Regions from separate parts of the Streptomyces sp. NPDC012769 genome, predicted to be linked through region 1. Evidence: predicted binding sites of a transcription regulator. Region 1 holds the regulator's gene; the other holds the start of a gene.

What was found. Region 1 encodes HspR, which represses chaperone genes until heat shock. Its sites were predicted from a motif close to TTGAGNNNNNNNNNCTCAA; they were not measured.
Region 2: lon (endopeptidase La) is a predicted target of HspR. The motif match lies at 3,275-3,293, and genes of this name have one in related genera.

The regions. Positions count from the first base shown of each region.
Region 1 is NZ_JBIBCP010000005.1:429,984-437,253, reverse strand. It holds gene clpB (ATP-dependent chaperone ClpB) at 1-1,198, opposite strand, end outside; gene ACFY7C_RS27230 (pyridoxamine 5'-phosphate oxidase family protein) at 1,341-1,754, shown strand; gene ACFY7C_RS27225 ((2Fe-2S)-binding protein) at 1,871-2,203, opposite strand; gene ACFY7C_RS27220 (helix-turn-helix transcriptional regulator) at 2,585-3,565, shown strand; gene ACFY7C_RS27215 (hypothetical protein) at 3,571-4,050, shown strand; gene ACFY7C_RS27210 (heat shock protein transcriptional repressor HspR) at 4,121-4,570, opposite strand; gene dnaJ (molecular chaperone DnaJ) at 4,575-5,750, opposite strand; gene grpE (nucleotide exchange factor GrpE) at 5,781-6,422, opposite strand; gene dnaK (molecular chaperone DnaK) at 6,422-7,270, opposite strand, start outside.
Region 2 is NZ_JBIBCP010000004.1:352,225-359,494, reverse strand. It holds gene ACFY7C_RS22945 (glutamate--cysteine ligase) at 1-776, shown strand, start outside; gene lon (endopeptidase La) at 841-3,252, opposite strand; gene ACFY7C_RS22935 (GNAT family N-acetyltransferase) at 3,383-4,018, shown strand; gene ACFY7C_RS22930 (hypothetical protein) at 4,065-4,619, shown strand; gene ACFY7C_RS22925 (spermidine synthase) at 4,725-5,396, shown strand; gene ACFY7C_RS22920 (response regulator transcription factor) at 5,469-6,206, shown strand; gene ACFY7C_RS22915 (ATP-binding protein) at 6,290-7,270, shown strand, end outside.

The sequences.
Region 1 (7,270 bases):
CGGCCTCGTCGACCAGGTCGATGGCCTTGTCGGGCAGGAAGCGGGAGGTGATGTAACGGTCGGAGAGGGTCGCGGCGGCCACCAGGGCGGAGTCGTTGATCTGCACCTTGTGGTGGGCCTCGTAGCGGCCCTTGAGACCGCGCAGGATGGCGACGGTGTCCTCGACGCTCGGCTCGGCGACCAGGACCTGCTGGAAGCGGCGCTCCAGGGCGGGGTCCTTCTCGATCCGCTCGCGGTACTCGTCGAGCGTGGTGGCGCCGACCATGCGCAGCTCGCCGCGGGCCAGCATCGGCTTGAGCATGTTGCCGGCGTCCATGGCGGAGTCGCCTCCGGCGCCCGCGCCGACGACGGTGTGCAGCTCGTCGATGAAGGTGATGATCCGGCCGTCGCTCTCCTTGATCTCGGACAGGACGGTCTTCAGGCGCTCCTCGAACTCGCCGCGGTACTTCGCTCCGGCCACCATGGCGCCGAGGTCGAGCGCCACCAGGCGCTTGTCGCGCAGCGACTCGGGGACGTCGCCCTTCACGATCCGCTGGGCCAGGCCCTCCACGACGGCGGTCTTGCCGACGCCGGGCTCGCCGATGAGCACCGGGTTGTTCTTCGTGCGGCGGGAGAGGACCTGGACGACGCGCCGGATCTCGTGGTCGCGGCCGATGACCGGGTCGAGCTTGCCCTCGCGGGCGGCGGCGGTGAAGTCGGTGCCGAACTTCTCCAGGGCCTTGTACGAGCCCTCGGGGTCGGGGGTGGTCACCCGGCGGGTGCCCCGGGTCTGCTCGAAGGCGTCCTGGAGCCGGCGGGCGGTGGCGCCCTGCCGGTCGAGGACCTCGCCGGCCCGGCCGCCCTTGGCGGCGATGCCGATGAGCAGGTGCTCGGTGGACAGGTACTCGTCGCCGAGCTTCTTCGCGCGCTCGGCTGCGTCGGCGATGACGGCGAGCAGCTCGCGGTTGGGCTGCGGGGGCGCGACCGTGGATCCGGTGACGCTGGGCAGGGCGGCGAGCAGCCGCTCCGCACCGTTGCGCACGGCGGCCTGGTCGGCCTCGACGGCGGCGAGCAGGTCCGTGATGTTCGCGTTCTCCTGACCCTCCAGCAGCGCGAGCAGAAGATGCGCGGGGGTCAGATCGGCGTGCCCCTGGGACACGGCGCGGCTGCTGGCCGCGTTCAGCGCGTCCCGGCTCCTGTTGGTCAGTTCGGCGTCCACGACCGGGGTCTCCTCCTGAAGCTCGACTCACTTGCTCTTCGGACCGAGTCTTACGACTCCATGACTCTTCCAGCGTACACAAAGTTGAGTCTATTCCGCTCAATGTATCGAAGGCGGTGCTCCCGGGAGTAGTTTCCGGGGCATGGCCATCGACCCGAGCAAGCCGAGCGACTCGTATCTCGCCTTCTGGCGCGAGTACCACATGTGCACGCTGACCACACCCCGCGCCGACGGAACCCCGCACGTGGTGGCGGTCGGCGTGACGTACGACCCGGAGGGCGGCGAGCGGGGCATCGCCCGCGTCATCACCAACAAGCACAGCCGCAAGGTCGCCAACGTCCTGGCGGCCGGCGCGGACGGCGCGCGGGTCGCGGTCTGCCAGGTGGACAAGGGGCGCTGGGCCACGCTCGAGGGCGTGGCGCGGATCCGTACCGAGGCGGAGGTCGTCGCGGACGCGGTGGACCGCTACGCGGCCCGCTACAACCGGGTCCCGGCGCCGAACCCGGACCGGGTGGTCATCGAGATCGCGCTCACCCGCGCGATGGGCCGGGCCTGAGCCGGCCGGCCCTGAACCGGCCGGAAAAGCACAGCGGCGCCATCGCGTTTCAGGTCCGCGATGGCGCCGCTGTGTGGGGGAAGCACCTGAACGATCTACAACGACGGGGGAATCGTTCAGGCACTGCGGGGGGTGGCGGTGATGGTCTCGGGTTCGACCAGCTGGGGTTCGACCAGCTGATGGTCGCGCTGGTCGAGATTGACGAAGATCATGCCGTACCGGATGGCACAGCGGACGGGTTGCGGGGCGCCGCGCGGGCGGCGAAGGCACCGGTAGGCGCGAATGTCCTCGTCGTCTTCGCGGACGACGACGATCGGCTCCCCGAAGAGGGTGACCATCAACGACTCGCCACGGCGCGGCACCGCGGTGACGAGATCGATGAAGTGCCACCCGGACCGGTAGGCGCTCGCCATCTCGCGACGGAAACGAGGATCTTCGGGAACCGTCATGCCCCCTCGGACTCCCATCCAGGGTCGGAGGCAGGTCCGACCTCCCAGCCGGGATCACCGACCGCGGCCGGAGCCACGCCCCAGCCCGGGTCGCCGTTGAGCACCGGCGACAGTCCCCAGCCCGGGTCGGCGTTCACGACCCTCGTCTGCGAACCCCACCCCGGGTCCTCGGTTGCCGTGACCGCTCCCACAGCGGCAGCAGCCATCAGTGCGACACCGGCTACGGTGCGTATGAGCTTCTTGGACATGACCGAGCAACCTCACTTGAAGGTGTGTAACAACCTGCTCCCCCGCAAGTCACGACGATGGCTCACTCATCCCGTTTCCACCACTCGCTCAATGCATCATGTTCCTGTAATGCAAAAGCCTGGGGGTGTACGTATGCGAATAGAACCTGAAGAAACGGGACATTCTCACACGCACGCAGACCTGTGCGAAGCGGGCACCCGGCTCTACACCGAGGCGCTTCGATCAGGTCGCATCGCCCGATCCGAGATCGGGCCGGCCCCCTGCCTGATGGACCTCGACCTGCTGCGTCCCGACCCCGACGACGCCGAATGGCTCCGCCCGGTCGCCCCTTCGGCCGCGCTCGCCCGGCTGCTCCTGCCCATCGAGAAGGAGATACAGGAGCGGCGACGGCTGACCCTGACCCTTTCCGACGCGTTCGAGCCGTTCATGACCCTCGGCGCACGCGACCCCTCGATGACCCACGCCATCACCGTCCTCGAAGGCCTGGAACGGATCAACGCCAACCTCGACCGCGCCGTCGCCGAGTGCACCTCCGAACTGCTCACCGTACAACCGGGGAAGGGCCGCAGCGCCCACACCTTCGGCGAAGCACTCCGCCGGGTCCGCCCCCTGCTCGGCAAGGGCATCAAGATGCGCACCCTCTACCAGCACACGGCGCGCCACCAGCCCATCACCCTGGCCTATCTGGAACGCATAGGGCCCGAGGTCGAGGTCCGCACCCTCGAAGAGATCATCGACCGGCTCATCATCGTCGACCGCAAGGTCGCCTTCGTGCCGGCCAGCCGCGACCGCACCATCGCACTCGAACTGCGCCACCAGGGGCTCGTCGAGTATCTCGGCGGCGTCTTCGACCAGTTCTGGCTCCAGGCCACCCCCCTCGACGCCCCCGTCGCCTACCAGCCGCTCCAGAACGGCATCAGCGGCGTCCAGCGCTCCATCGCCAAACTCCTCGTCGAAGGACACGTCGACGAGGCCATCGCCCGCCGCCTCGGCATGAACGTCCGCACCTGCCGCGCCCACATCGCCAAGCTCGCCGCCGCCCTCGGCAGCGGCAGCCGCGCCCAGCTCGGCTACCTCATCGCCCAGTCCGGCATCCTCGGACGGGACAACTGACCCGCGTGTACGTCCACATCGACCTCGACGGCCCCGCCGGCACCCTGCGCGTCTCCGGTCACGGGCTGCCCACCGTGGAGCTCCGGCGGGACCCCGGAGCCGCCACCGACCGGCTCGTCCCCATCGGGACCCGCGACCCCGCGCGGCTCACCCTCACCGTGGCCGGCGAACCCGCCCTCGTCCGGCCCGCCAAGGGCCGCCTCTCCCGCCGCTCCTACCGCGTCGACGCGGTCCTGACCGGGACGCGCTCCGAGACCCGCTACCGGCTCGTGCCCTGCTCGTACGGCGAGAGCCGGCTCAGCCGCGACGGACGCCCCCTCGGCACCCTGGAATCGGCCGGAGACGGCCGCGTGGACGCCGACTGGACCTGCGGCGTCACCCCGCGGGACCAGGCCGTCGGCACCGCCCTCGCGGCCGCCTTCGGGACCGGCGCACAGCCCTGGTGGCAGACCGCCGCCGACATCGTGGCCGAGCTCATCCCGTGACGCGGCCCCGGTCCCGCACACGCGAAGGACCCCCTCCGAAGAGGGGGTCCCGGAAGCTCCGTGCGAAGGGCTACTCGCCGCGCTTGTGACCCGGCCGCCACACCACCAGGGCGCTCGCCTGCTGCACGTCCTGGTACGGGACCAGATCGCGCCGGTACGAGGCGTGCACCTGGGCCTCGCGCTGGCGCATCGCCGCCGCCGCGCCCTCGACCGCCGACGAGAGCTCGGCGATCCGCTGCTGCAGCGCCGCCACCTGGTTCTCCAGCTCGATGATGCGCTTGATGCCGGCCAGGTTGATGCCCTCGTCCTGCGACAGCTGCTGCACCTGACGGAGCAGCTCGATGTCACGGGCCGAATAGCGGCGCCCGCGGCCCGCCGTGCGGTCCGGGGACACCAGGCCCAGACGGTCGTACTGACGCAGGGTCTGCGGATGCAGACCGGAGAGCTGGGCCGCCACCGAGATGACGTACACCGGCGTCTCGTCGGTCAGTTCATAAGGATTGCGGCGACGGCCGTCCATCTCCTCAAGCTCCCTTCGCGGCCTGGAACAGCTCTGCCCTGGGGTCCTCGCCCGCCGTGGCCTGACGGTAGGTCTCCAGGGCCTCGCGGGCCTTGTCGTCCAGCTCCTTCGGCACCGCGACCTCCACCGTCACCAGCAGGTCGCCGCGCGTGCCGTCCTTGCGGACCGCGCCCTTGCCCCGGGCGCGCATGGTGCGGCCGTTGGGGGTGCCCGCGGGAAGCTTGAGCGTGACCGCGGGGCCGCCCAGCGTCGGCACCTTGATCTCCCCGCCGAGCGCCGCCTCGTCGAACGCGACGGGCACCGTGACGGTGAGGTTGTCGTCCTTGCGGCCGAACACCGGATGGGCGTCGACGTGCACGACCACGTACAGGTCGCCGTTCGGCCCGCCGCGCTCGCCGGGGGCTCCCTTGCCGCGCAGCCGGATCTTCTGGTTGTCGCTCACGCCCGCCGGGATGCGGACCTGCATGGTGCGGGAGGACTTGGCGCGTCCGCTGCCCTTGCAGACCTCGCAGGGCGTCTCGGCGATCAGGCCGCGCCCCTTGCAGTCCACGCACGGGTCGGTCAGCGAGAAGCCGCCGCCGCTGCCGCGCGAGATCTGCCCGGTGCCGACGCAGGTCGGGCACACCCGGGGGGTGCCGTTCTTGTCGCCGGTGCCCGAACAGGCCTTGCAGGGCTGCTGGCTGGACATCCGCAGCGGGACGGTCGCGCCCTCGATGGCCTCGGTGAAGCTGAGCGTCACCTCGGACTCGATGTCCTGGCCGCGACGCGGCTGCGTGCGGGTGCCCGCACCGCCGCCCCGGTTGAACAGGCCGCCGAAGACGTCCCCGAGACCGCCGCCGAAGCCGCCGGCCCCACCGGGACCGCCCTGGGCGCCGCCGAAGAGGTCGCCCAGGTCGAAGTTGAACGAGCCGCCGCCCGGACCGGCGGCCCGGAAGCCGCCGTTGCCGAAGAGGGCGCGGGCGTCGTCGTACTCCTTGCGCTTCTTCGGGTCGCCGAGGACGTCGTTCGCCTCGGAGATCTCCTTGAAGCGCGCCTCGGCGCCGGCGTCGTTCTTGTTGGCGTCCGGGTGGTACTCGCGGGCGAGCTTCCGGTACGCCTTCTTGATCTCCGCGTCGGTGGCGTCCTTGGGGACGCCGAGAACCTTGTAGTAGTCCTTCTCGACGAAGTCCTTCGTGCTCATCGACGTCCCTCCTCTCGGACGATCACAGCGCTAGCCCTCTTCGGGGCCACCGCTCTCCTCGTCGGCCTTCTTGTCTTCCTTGCCGGCCGGGGCCGCGCCCGGCTGGGGCTCGGCGACGGCCACGCGGGCGGGCCTGATGGTCCGCTCGCCGATCCGGTACCCCGGCTGCAGAATCGCCACGCAGGTCGTCTCGGTGACGTCCGGCGCGTAACTGTGCATCAGGGCCTCGTGCACGGTCGGGTCGAAGGGCTCGCCCTCCTTGCCGAACTGCTGCAGACCCATCTTGGCGGCGACCGTCTCCAGCGACTCGGCGACCGACTTGAAGCCGCCCACGAGCTCACCGTGCTCCCGGGCACGGCCGATGTCGTCGAGCACGGGCAGCAGCTCGGTCAGGAGGCTCGCGACGGCGATCTCCTTGACCGTGACCCGGTCCCGCTCCACGCGGCGGCGGTAGTTCTGGTACTCGGCCTGGAGCCGCTGGAGGTCCGCGGTGCGCTCGGAGAGCGCGGTGCGGGCCTGGTCCAGCTGCGCCAGCAGGGCTACGTCCGTAGCGTCCCCGGCCGGGGCCGCCCCCTCCGCCTGGTCGGCGGAGTCGGCGGCCTTCGGCTCCTCGGGCGTGCCGTCGGCGGGGACGTCGGGCTTCTCCTCGAAGCCCGGGGTCTCCTCCGACATCAGGCAGCGCCGCCCTTCGGCTTGTCCTCGTCGACGATCTCGGCGTCGACGACGTCGTCGTCCTGGCCGGCCTGGGCCTGGCCGGCGTCGCCGCCAGCGGCCTGGGCGCCCTGGGCGTCGGCGTACAGCGCCTGGCCGAGCTTCTGGGAGACGGCCGCGACCTTCTCGGTGGCGGTGCGGATCTCCGCGGTGTCCTCGCCCTTGAGCTTCTCCTTCAGCTCGGTGAGCGCGGTCTCGACCTCGGTCTTGACGTCACCGGGGACCTTGTCCTCGTTGTCCTTGAGGAACTTCTCCGTCTGGTAGACGAGCTGCTCGCCCTGGTTGCGGGTCTCGGCGGCCTCGCGGCGGCGGTGGTCCTCCTCCGCGTACTGCTCGGCCTCCTGGCGCATCCGGTCGACCTCGTCCTTCGGCAGCGAGGAGCCGCCGGTGACGGTCATCTTCTGCTCCTTGCCCGTGCCCAGGTCCTTCGCGGTCACGTGCATGATGCCGTTGGCGTCGATGTCGAAGGCGACCTCGATCTGCGGGACGCCGCGCGGGGCCGGCGGGAGGCCGGTCAGCTCGAACATGCCGAGCTTCTTGTTGTACGCCGCGATCTCGCGCTCGCCCTGGTAGACCTGGATCTGGACGGACGGCTGGTTGTCCTCGGCCGTCGTGAAGATCTCGGACCGCTTGGTCGGGATCGTGGTGTTGCGCTCGATGAGCTTGGTCATGATGCCGCCCTTGGTCTCGATGCCGAGGGACAGCGGGGTGACGTCGAGGAGCAGGACGTCCTTGACCTCGCCCTTGAGGACACCGGCCTGCAGGGCGGCGCCGATGGCGACGACCTCGTCCGGGTTCACGCCCTTGTT
Region 2 (7,270 bases), on a different contig from region 1:
GGCGCATCGAGGACCGGTTCGCCCGGCTCGTGGACGACAAGCTCACCTGCGCCTGCCACGTCCACGTCCATCTCACCTCCGCCGAGGAGGGCGTCGGCGTGCTCGACCGGATCCGGCCCTGGCTCGCCCCGCTGCTCGCGCTCAGCGCCAACTCGCCGTTCTGGCAGGGACGCGACACCGGGTACGCCAGCTGGCGCCACCAGCTCTGGTCGCGCTGGCCCATGAGCGGGCCGAGCGAGCTGTACGGCGACGCCGCGACGTACGAGGAGACCACGCGGGCGATGCTGGCGACCGGGGTGCTCGTCGACGACCACATGGTCTACTTCGACGCCCGGCTCTCGCGTAGCTACCCGACGGTCGAGGTCAGGGTCGGGGACGTGTGCCAGCAGGTCGAGGACGGCGTGCTCCTCGCCGTCCTCGTGCGGGCCCTGGTGGAGACCGAGGCCCGGGCCTGGCGGGCCGGCCGGGACGCCGACCCGGTGTCGACGGCGGTGCTGCGCCTGGCCGCCTGGCGGGCCAGCCGGCACGGCCTCGGGGACGAGCTGCTGCATCCGCTGACCTGGCGGCCCGCCCCGGCGGCCGCCGTCCTGGAGGCCCTGCTCGACCACGTCACCCCGGCCCTGGAGGCCGTGGGCGACCTGGACCGGGCGGTGCGCGGCGTCGAGCTGCTGCTCTCCCGGGGCACCGGAGCCGACCTCCAGCGCGCCGCGTACGCCAAGGAGCCGGGCCTGGGCTCGGTCGTCGTCGATGCCGTGCGCCGCACCGTCCCGGACTGAGCCGGCGGCGGGACGCCCTCCGCTTTCGGGAGAGGCGCCCCGCCCGCGGCGGGCGGCGCGGGCGTCAGGCCGCCGCGCCCACCGCGACCTCGGCCGGGGTGAGGGCGATCTCCAGGACCTGCCGGACGTCCGTCACCGGGTGGACCTCCAGCTTCTCCAGGATCTCGGCCGGGACGTCGTCCAGGTCGGCCTCGTTCCGCTTGGGGATCACGACGGTCGTGATGCCCGCGCGGTGGGCGGCGAGCAGCTTCTGCTTCACGCCGCCGATCGGCAGGACCCGGCCGGTCAGGGAGACCTCGCCGGTCATCGCGACGTCCGTGCGGACCAGTCGGCCCGACAGCAGCGAGGCCAGGGCCGTCGTCATCGTGATGCCCGCGCTCGGGCCGTCCTTCGGGACCGCGCCCGCCGGGAAGTGGATGTGCACGCCGCGGTCCTTCAGACCGGTGACGGGCAGCTCCAGCTCCGCGCCGTGCGAGCGGAGGAAGGACAGCGCGATCTGCGCGGACTCCTTCATCACGTCGCCCAGCTGGCCGGTGAGGGTCAGTCCCGCCGCGCCCGTCTCCGGGTCGGCGAGCGAGGCCTCGACGAAGAGCACGTCGCCGCCGGCGCCGGTCACCGCGAGCCCGGTCGCGACGCCGGGCACCGAGGTGCGCCGCTCGGACGGGTCCTGGGCGGACTCGGGCACGTGGTGCGGCCGGCCGATCAGCCCGCGCAGGTCGTCGGCGCCGATGGTGAAGGGGAGCTCCCGCTCGCCCAGTTCGTGCTGGGCGGCCACCTTGCGCAGCAGCCGGGCGATCGAGCGCTCCAGGGTGCGGACGCCCGCCTCCCGGGTGTACTCGCCGGCCAGCCTGCGCAGCGCGGACTCCTCCAGGACGACCTCGCCGGCCTCCAGGCCCGCCCGCTCCAGCTGCCGGGGCAGCAGGTGGTCACGGGCGATGACGACCTTCTCGTCCTCGGTGTAGCCGTCGAGCCGGACCAGCTCCATCCGGTCGAGCAGGGCCTCCGGGATGGCCTCCAGGACGTTCGCCGTCGCCAGGAACACGACGTCGCTCAGGTCGAGTTCGACCTCCAGGTAGTGGTCGCGGAAGGTGTGGTTCTGCGCCGGGTCGAGGACCTCCAGGAGCGCCGCCGCCGGGTCGCCCCGGAAGTCGGAGCCGACCTTGTCGATCTCGTCGAGCAGGACCACCGGGTTCATGGACCCGGCCTCCTTGATCGCGCGGACGAGACGGCCGGGCGCCGCGCCCACGTAGGTGCGCCGGTGGCCGCGGATCTCCGCCTCGTCCCGGACGCCGCCGAGGGCGACCCGGACGAACTTGCGCCCCATGGCGTGGGCCACGCTCTCGCCGAGCGAGGTCTTGCCGACGCCGGGCGGGCCGACCAGGGCGAGCACGGCGCCGCCGCGCCGGCCTCCGACGACGCCGAGGCCCCGCTCGGCGCGCCGCTTGCGCACCGCCAGATACTCGGTGATGCGCTCCTTCACGTCGTCCAGACCGGCGTGCTCGGCGTCCAGGACGGCCTTGGCGCCCTGGATGTCGTACCGGTCCTCGGTCCGCTCGTTCCACGGCAGTTCGAGGACGGTGTCGAGCCAGGTGCGGATCCAGGAGCCCTCGGGCGACTGGTCGCTGGCCCGCTCCAGCTTCTCGACCTCCTTCAGGGCCGCCTCGCGGACCTTCTCGGGCAGGTCGGCGGCCTCGACGCGGGCGCGGTAGTCGTCGGACTCGTCGCCCTCGCTCTCGCCGTTGAGCTCGCGCAGCTCCTTGCGGACCGCTTCGAGCTGACGGCGCAGCAGGAACTCGCGCTGCTGCTTGTCGACGCCCTCCTGGACGTCCTTGGCGATGGTCTCGGCGACGTCCTGCTCGGCGAGGTGGTCGCGCAGCTGCGTGGTGGCGAGCCTGAGGCGGGCGACGGGGTCGGCGGTCTCCAGGAGCGCGACCTTCTGCTCGACGGTGAGGAAGGGCGAGTAGCCGGAGTTGTCGGCGAGGGCGCCGACGCCGTCGATCTGCTGGACGCGGTCGACGACCTGCCAGGCGCCGCGCTTCTTCAGCCAGCTGGTGGCCAGCGCCTTGTACTCCTTGACGAGTTCGGTCACGGCGCCGGGCAGCGGGTCGGGCAGGGTCTCCTCGACGACGGTGCCCTCGACCCACAGGGCGCCGCCGGGTCCGGTGGTGCCGGCGCCGATGCGGACACGGCCGAGGCCGCGGATGAGCGCGCCGGGGTCGCCGTCGGACAGCCGGCCGACCTGCTCGACGGTGCCGAGGACGCCGGTCCCGGCGTAGGTGCCGTCGACCCGGGGCACCAGGAGCACCCGGGGCTTCGCGTTCCCCCCGCGCGCGGCGGCCTGGGCGGCCTCGACCGCGGCCCGCACGTCGTTGTCGGACAGGTCCAGCGGCACCACCATTCCGGGCAGCACGACCTCGTCGTCGAGCGGCAGCACAGGCAGAGTGAGCGGCACGGACGCCATGGACTCAGAAGCCATGATCTCCCCTTCGGCAGTCAAGTTGAGCTATGTGGACTCAATGCACCTGCGCCGCGGAATGTTCCCCACCGCGTGTTCGCTCTGAGCGATCACCCTCCCACACACCGCGAACAGGCGATGTAATGCCCTCATGGATATCGCAGCCATTACATCGGCCTGGGTGGCCGGCTGGACCGTCTCCCGGGGCACTCCGGCCGCCGTCGTCGAGCCCTGGGGATACCGGATCGAGGTGGGGCACCCCCGGCATCCCTTCCGGCACGTGCTGCCCCACCCGGACGCGATGTCCGTCGGAAAGCTGTGCGCGGACATCACCGAGCCGTGGGCGTGGCTCAAGGTGATGGCGACGCCCGAGGAGGTGGCGCCGTGGATCACCGAGGGGTGGACGATCCCGGACGACCCGGGCTTCATGATGACCAAGACGCTGGACCCGTCCGCCCGCCCGGCGCCTCCCGAGGGCTACGCCCGGACGACGGAGACCCGTGACGGGGTGATCCGGGTCCGGATCCTCGCGCCCGACGGCACCCTCGCCGCCCGGGGACAGATCGCCCCGACCGGGGCGACCGCCGTCGCCGACCAGATCGAGACGGACCCGGCCCACCGCCGCCGGGGCCTCGGTGCCAATGTGATGCGCACCCTGGAGGCCGCCGCGGCGCAGGCCGGCGCGACGACCGGTGTCCTGTCGGCGACCACGGACGGGATGGCGCTCTACGACTCGCTCGACTGGTACCACCGGGGCCCGCTGACCGGCATCGTCCGCACCGGTTGAGCCGTTCCGGCTGCGCCGGGGCCGGGTGAGCGGGCATGCTCGGCTCATGGAGTACGGGAAGCGGTACGGGGCCGGGGCGTTGCTGGCCTCGGTCGTCGCGCTCGTCGCCGTGGCCGGCTGCGGCCAGGCACCGACGGCACCGGACGACCGGCCGGACACCACCATGAGCATCCCGCCGGCGCCGAGCGGACCGGCCGACGGCACGACGACGGCCACGGCCACCGCGGGCGGTGACGGCGACGAGCCGGCCCCTCAGGAGGTGCTCGTCGAGGTCGTCGTCAACGGCGGCCTCGCGGGCGTCGTCAACAAGCTGGTCGTCCACCACGACGGCAGCTACACGCTCCGCTCCGGCACCAAGCCCGCCCGGGAGGGCCGGATGAGCGCCGCCGGGGCGGCCGAGCTCCGCGCCGCCCTGGAGGACCCGGCGTACGCGAAGGTCCCGGCCCGCCCCACCGGAGGGGCGACGGTGGCCGACGGCTTCACGTACTACATCACCCACGCCTACCGGCTCGTGGTCGCCCGGGACGGCGAGGACCGGCCGGCCGCCCTCCAGCGCGTCCTCGACGCCCTGCCCGGCGGCGGCCCGCCCACCGCTCCCTGACCCCACCGCGCGGGCCCCCGGGGCTCGTTGAGCGTTTGCCCCGGCCGCCCGCGACCGCCCAGGATGGCCGGGACGAACACGTACACATCGAGCCACGGAGTGAGCATGACCAGCCCCGTCACCCTCGACCGCCGCGAGGGCCCGTACGGAGAAGTCGTCCTGCGGCAGCGCGACAGCCACTACGAGATCATCGCCAACGGCACCTTCCTGATGGACACGTCCGACGGCCGCTCCGAGCGGCTCCTCATGGACGCGGCGCTCGACGCCCTGCCCGGCGGCCTGCACGGCCGTGCCGCCGTCCTCGTCGGCGGGCTCGGCGTCGGCTTCTCCCTCGCGCACGCCGCCGCCGACCCCCGCTGGGGCCGGATCGTCGTCGCCGAGCGCGAGGAGGCGATCATCGACTGGCACCGTGAGGGTCCGCTCGCCGCGATCTCGGGTCCCGCGCTCGCCGATCCGAGAACCGTGATCCTGCACACGGACCTCGTCACGCATCTGCGCACCTCGCCCGACACGTACGACGCCCTGTGCCTCGACATCGACAACGGGCCCGACTGGACGGTCACCGCGGACAACGAATCCCTTTACTCCGCCGAGGGTTTGGCGGCCTGCGCGGCCCGGCTGAACCCGGGCGGAATCCTCGCGGTGTGGTCGGCGCGACCCTCCGCCGATTTCGAAGAGTCGTTGCGGAATGCCGGATTCAGCGGGGTACGGACGGAAGAGGTCCCCGTTGCCCGGGGCGTCCCCGATGTGGTCCACCTCGGTGTCCGGCCCGCCTGATCACCTGCGTAGCCTTGACGCCGCCGGTGCCTCTAGGCTGCTGCACCGACATCGGCGACGCGAGGCGGGGCAATGGAGCAGACACACACCACTCACCACGGTGCGGCGACCACTCCGGGGGCCCAGCGGCGCGTCCTTGTCGTCGAGGACGACGCGACGATCGTCGAGGCCATCTCCGCGAGACTGCGCGCCGAGGGCTTCCTGGTGCAGACCGCGACCGACGGGCCGGCCGCCGTGGACGCCGCCGAGGCGTGGCAGCCGGACCTGATGGTGCTCGACGTGATGCTGCCGGGCTTCGACGGCCTGGAGGTGTGCCGCCGGGTGCAGGCCCAGCGTCCGGTCCCGGTCCTGATGCTCACCGCACGGGACGACGAGACGGACATGCTGGTCGGCCTGGGGGTCGGCGCCGACGACTACATGACGAAGCCGTTCTCGATGCGCGAGCTGGCCGCCCGGGTGCACGTGCTGCTGCGCCGGGTGGAGCGGGCCGCGCTCGCGGCGGTGACCCCGCGCAGCGGGATCCTGCGGCTCGGCGAGCTGGAGATCGACCACGCGCAGCGCCGGGTGCGGGTGCGGGCGGAGGACGTCCACCTGACCCCGACCGAGTTCGACCTGCTGGTCTGCCTGGCGAACACGCCGCGCGCGGTGCTCTCCCGCGAGCAGCTGCTCGCCGAGGTGTGGGACTGGGCGGACGCCTCCGGCACCCGCACCGTGGACAGCCACATCAAGGCGCTGCGCCGGAAGATCGGGGCCGAGCGCATCCGCACGGTCCACGGCGTGGGATACGCGCTGGAGACCCCGGCGCCGTGATCCGGCGGGGACGCGCCGCGAACCGGCCGAGCCGTCCGGGCCGTCCGGGCCGGGGCGCCGGCCGCGGGGACCGGCGGCGCCGGATAGTGATCTCGATCAAGACCAAGCTCGGCGCGCTCGTCGTCGGCGCGGTCCTGCTGACCTCGGGTCTCGCCCTGGTGGCGATCCGGACCTCCACCGAGTTCCGGTACATCACGATCTTCGCGATGATCGCGACCCTGCTGATCACCCAGTTCGTGGCGCAGTCCCTGACCGCCCCGCTGGACGAGATGAACCACGTCGCCGGCTCGATCTCGCGCGGCGACTTCAGCCGCCGGGTGCGCGGCGCGGACCGCCGCGACGAGCTGGGCGACCTGGCCTCGACGATCAACCGCATGGCGGACGACCTGGAGGCGGTGGACCGGCACCGCAAGGAGCTGGTCGCGAACGTGTCGCACGAGCTGCGCACGCCGATCGCCGCCCTGCGCGCGGTCCTGGAGAACGTCGTGGACGGCGTCTCGGAGGCCGATCCGGAGACCATGCGGACGGCCCTGAAGCAGACCGAGCGGCTCGGCCGGCTGGTGGAGACGCTGCTCGACCTGTCACGGCTCGACAACGGTGTCGTCACGCTCAGGCGACGCCGCTTCGAGGTCTGGCCCTATCTCTCCGGCGTGCTCCGGGAGGCGAACCTCGCCGCCTCGCAGCGCGGCCTGTCCTCCACCTCCGGCCTGCACAACCGCACCGACGTCCATCTCCACCTGGACGTCTCCCCGCCGGAGCTCACGGCGGACGCGGACGCGGAGCGGCTGCACCAGGTGATGGCGAACCTGATCGACAACGCGGTGAAGCACTCGCCGCCGCACGGGCGCGTGACGGTGCGGGCACGGCGCGGACCGTTTCCGGACTCGCTGGAGCTGGAGGTCGAGGACGAGGGCCCCGGCATTCCCGAGTCGGAGCGGCACAAGGTCTTCGAGCGGTTCAACCGGGGCACGGTCCCGGCCCAGCAGGGTCCCGGCAGCGACGGCGGCACCGGTCTCGGCCTGGCGATCGCCCGCTGGGCGGTGGATCTCCACGGTGGCCACATC